2 regions of the Providencia sp. Me31A genome follow, and region 1 is predicted to be linked to the other one. Evidence: predicted binding sites of a transcription regulator. Region 1 holds the regulator's gene; the other holds the start of a gene.
The links. The regulator PhoB, encoded in region 1, activates phosphate uptake and scavenging genes when phosphate is short. The targets are predictions, from matches to a motif close to CTGTCATAAAACTGNCNNAT.
Positions count from the first base shown of each region.

Region 2: a site for PhoB is predicted at 1,140-1,159, ahead of nudF (ADP-ribose diphosphatase). Genes of this name have one in related genera too.

Region 1 covers NZ_JBKQGZ010000008.1:76,843-79,331, forward strand. The annotation lists gene sbcD (exonuclease subunit SbcD) at 1-548, opposite strand, end outside; gene phoB (phosphate regulon transcriptional regulator PhoB) at 797-1,486, shown strand; gene phoR (phosphate regulon sensor histidine kinase PhoR) at 1,509-2,489, shown strand, end outside.
Region 2 covers NZ_JBKQGZ010000013.1:106,887-109,375, reverse strand. The annotation lists gene tolC (outer membrane channel protein TolC) at 1-944, opposite strand, end outside; gene nudF (ADP-ribose diphosphatase) at 1,252-1,890, shown strand; gene cpdA (3',5'-cyclic-AMP phosphodiesterase) at 2,044-2,489, shown strand, end outside.

The DNA of each region.
Region 1 (2,489 bases):
ATAATCGGGATATCGAGACCTAATGTCGCGCGTTGCTCTAGGGCGAGTTGATAGCTCATTTTGTAATAGTCATGAATAGCGGTTTGCAGTGAAAGTTGTTTTTCTTCACTGCTTTGTCCTGCAACGCTCTGTTGTATATCCCGAGGGCGCAGGAATGGGATCGCGCAAACTAGCCCAATTGGTTGTGATTGCTTATTGCGTAAAGTGATAACATTGGGCTCTGTTCCTGATGTGATCACATGGGTATTAAGATAGCTGAGTAGAGAACTTGATTCATTAAGCACGGATACGGAATCATGGTTACCGCTTAAAATGACTAACTGGCAGCCTGTTTTTTGCAGGTCGACGACAAACTTGTTATACAGTTCACGTGCGTAACTGGGTGGTGAGCCGGTATCAAAAATATCACCTGCAACAATAACCGCATCTACATGGTGGAGTTCGACTTGTTCGACTAGCCAATTTAAGAAATGCTGGTGCTCAGACGCACGGCTTTTGGTAAAGAAATACTGACCAAGGTGCCAGTCAGAGGTATGAATAATGCGCATGAGCTATCAATTCCTTTCATTATTAAGTGTAATGAATATTCTAAGAAACAGTATACCTTATCCATCTAATTGGTTGGGCAAAGTCGGTGCATTTATCGTAACATGACTGAAATATTTCACTTAGATGACATTTAGCCGCTAAAATAAAGCGGAATATATGCTTTACCGGTGGGGGTTCATAATTCTGTCATAAAAGTGACGCATAATGCTTTCACATTAAAAATGTCTTCTTATTTACAGGAACAATCATGGCAAGACGCATTCTAGTTGTTGAAGATGAAGCGCCCATCCGAGAAATGGTTTGTTTTGTATTAGAACAGAATGGTTTTCAATCTATTGAAGCTGATGATTATGACAGCGCAATAGCTCAGCTTGTCGACCCACTACCCGATTTAGTGCTACTGGATTGGATGATCCCTGGTGGCTCAGGTATCCAAGTCATTAAGCATATGAAACGCGATAGCGCAACACGCGATGTCCCTGTCATGATGCTAACAGCGCGAGGGGAAGAAGAAGATCGCGTAAAAGGCTTAGAAGTCGGGGCTGACGACTATTTAATTAAGCCATTTTCCCCAAAAGAGTTAATTGCACGAGTGAAAGCCATTTTGCGCCGTATTTCACCGATGGCGACAGAGGATATTATTGAAATGAATGGGTTAACATTAGATCCCACATCTCATCGTGTTACCAGCAATGATATTCCTATCGACATGGGGCCGACGGAATATAAGTTACTGCATTTCTTTATGACCCACCCCGAGCGCGTGTATAGTCGCGAACAACTGCTTAATTATGTGTGGGGGGCGAATGTTTATGTGGAAGACAGAACAGTGGATGTCCATATTCGACGCTTAAGAAAAGCACTGGAAACGGAAGGGCATGATAGAATGGTACAAACCGTACGCGGTACAGGTTACCGTTTTTCAGTCCGTTATTGATACCACCTAGGGAGAGGCCAGCGTGCTTGAACGCTTATCAATTAAACAGCTGATTTGGGGGCTGTTTTTATTTATCTTACCCGCATTGATATTATCCATTTTTATCGGCCACCTCGCGTGGCTTTTGGTGATATCATTATTGGCAGCATTAGGTTGGCATGGATATAACTTACTAAAACTTTCCTACTGGTTATGGCTTGATAAAAGTATGCTGCCGCCAGAAGGTAAAGGGGGATGGGCGCCAATATTTTATGGCATCTATCAAATGCAGCAACGTAACCGTAAACGCCGCCGTGAGTTAGGCCAGTTAATTAAACGTTTTCGTAGCGGGGCGGAATCTTTACCTGATGCAGTGGTGATGATGACGACGGAAGGCAATATTTTCTGGTGTAACCGCCACGCTCAAGCGTTACTTGGTTTTCGATGGCCGGAAGATAATGGTCAGCACATTTTTAACTTATTACGTTACCCTGATTTTAGCCGTTATTTTTCGATTAAAAGCTATGAACAGGCGCTGACCATCGAACTCAACAGCGGTGAAATCGTTGAGTTTCGTATTTTACCATATACCGAAGGGCAGTTATTGATGGTGGCTCGTGATGTCACTGAAAAACGTCGTTTGGAAAAAGCACGCAGGGACTTTTTTGCGAATGTAAGCCACGAACTACGTACGCCTTTGACGGTTATTCAAGGATATCTTGAGGTGATGGATGATCAAGAGGATATTCCTGCCGTTAATAAAAAAGCCTTACATGTAATGCAAGATCAAACTCATCGAATGGATAACTTAGTTAAACAGCTATTACAGTTATCTCGCATTGAAATCGCCCCCCAAATTAATCTAGATGAGCAAGTAAATATCCCTGTTATCCTCAAAATGATTGAACAAGAAGCACTAAGTTTAAGCCAAGGTCGTCATCAGTTTGAATTTAATATTGATGAAAAGCTACGGGTTCATGGCAATGAGGAGCAACTGCGTAGTGCGGTGGCAAATTTAATCTAT
Region 2 (2,489 bases), on a different contig from region 1:
GGAATGCTTAAGTTTAAACCAATAGTGTTTTGGCCGTTATAGCTGTTGTGTGCCCCTGATATACCTGTCTTTGGATCATTATAGCCACTACCATGTTGGTAGCTATTGCTCACACCGGTTGAGGCATCTAAATTAACGGTTGGCATATGACCAGTTTCTGCCAAACGGATATTTTCACGCGATACATCTTGTGCTAATCGAGCACTCAGTAAACTTAGGTTACGTGTTTCAGCTTCTTTGAGGATAGCGTCAATATCGCCAACGGCTTCTGTTTTAAAGCGGTCAATGTTCAGTGATGCTAGTTGGTTATAGTATACCCCACTCACTTGACGCAGTTTTTCAATAGCATTTTCTAAATCGTTACGACCAGCAACTTCTTGTGCGATAACGCTATCATAGTTAGCTCGGGCGTTTTGCACGTCAGTGATGGCGACTAAGCCAACGTTAAAACGTTGAGTTATTTGGTCCAACTGACGATATACCGCTTCTTTATTTGCTTGAATATAAGATAAAGCATCAATGGCTTTTAATACATTAAAGTATGCTGTTGCCGTATCTAAGATTAGCTGTTGTTGGCTGGTTTGATATGCCACGTCTGAAATACCTGCCGTTTTCTCTTGGATATCCAATTGACGCCACTTAGACATATCAAACACAACTTGGGTTAATTTTAGTGAAGCATTTAACCCTGTACTTTCGGTATTTCGTGCATCACGGTAACCACTCCCGTAGCTAGCTCCAGCCCCTAAACCTAATTGTGGTAATAATGGGCTACGAGATTCATTAATTTTTTCAAAAGCTTGATTACGTTCAGCTAATGATTTTCTTAACTCAGGGTTACTTTCTTTGGATTTTTGGTAAACCTGCAATAAATCTTCTGCGTAGCTATTGGTACTGAGACCCACAAAACTCATCGCAATTAAAAGGGGAAGCAGTTTCTTCATTTTGATTCCTTGATTAAACAGCAAATTAAGTTGAGTCTGTTGTCTAAAACGTACCTTGCCGAATATTGCCGCTAGATAGTAAATTGCGTTTTAGAGGCGGTGACTAAACAGACTTTATTGTTGCTCTTAGATTTGAATAATGGCGCTTATTGTAACAGAGTATCACGCGCGTTAACGGTAGCCTTTTGTGCCATTTTGTCTCAATTTTATTAAACATTACCTCATCTGAGGTTAAAAAACCTTAAAAACTGTTTTAATCCCCAATTATTTCCTTAATATGGAAATAATTGGGGAGTTGGAGAATGCAATGATAAATAGGATAGAACAGCCAATTAAATATGGCAAAAACGATGTTGAAATTATATCCAAGCGTAAATTATTTAACGGTTTTTTTCAAATAATTGAATACCGATTTCGCCATCGACTTTTTGCCGGTCCGTGGAGTCATGAAATTCGCCGTGAAGTCTTTGAAAGAGGCCATGCAGGTGTGGTTTTGCCCTATGATCCGCAAACAGACAATGTGGTTTTAATTGAGCAAATACGTCTTCCTGCTATTGAAACAAGTGAAACCCCTTGGTTGCTTGAAGCGGTTGCTGGCATGATTGAGACTAATGAGTCACCGGAAGATGTTATCCGCCGTGAATCAAAGGAAGAGGCTGGCTTAACACTTGGCCGCGTTGAAAAAGCGCTTAATTATCTTTCAAGCCCAGGTGGCACGACAGAGCGTATGTATGTGTTTATTGGCGAGGTCGATAGCCATAATGCGAAAGGTATTCATGGTTTAGCTTCAGAAAATGAAGATATTCGTGTACATGTTGTTAGCCGAGAACAAGCTTATCAATGGGTGGAAGAAGGCATTATTGATAATGCAGCAACGGTGATTGCCATTCAATGGTTACAGCTCAATTATCAAAAACTGAATGAAAAATGGATGAAACGGTTTTAAATAACAATTAATCTGGTGAAATGTGTGCTGATTAGCAGATATTTGAGTCATCATTCGTCATACTTGAATACGTATGTGTGTTGAATCTTTATTTAGTTGTCATGAATAGAATAAATTAGGGCATAAATAATATTTTAAGGAAAAGGAATACTTTTGGACAGCCAGCTTGAAGTGACTGCAAAGAACTCTAAGATCGTGAGAATTTTACAAGTTACTGATACGCATCTTTTTGCTAATACAGAAAATACGCTTTTAGGAGTGAATACCTACCGTAGTTATCAAGCGGTACTTGATGCTATCACAAAGGAAAATCTCTCCATTGATTTGATTGTGGCTACGGGGGATTTGGTTCAAGACCAATCACCGCAAGCTTATCAACATTTTGCGAATGGTATTGAACGTATCCCAGCGCCGTGTGTTTGGCTTCCCGGAAATCATGATTACCCACCTGCAATGGTGGAAACGCTTAGAGTGGCAGGAATTTCAAGCGCTAAACAAATTCTGCTTGGTGACGAATGGCAAATTTTGATGTTAGACAGCCAACTGCAAGATGTGCCTCATGGTGAACTTTCTGAACAACAGTTGGAATGGATGAAAAT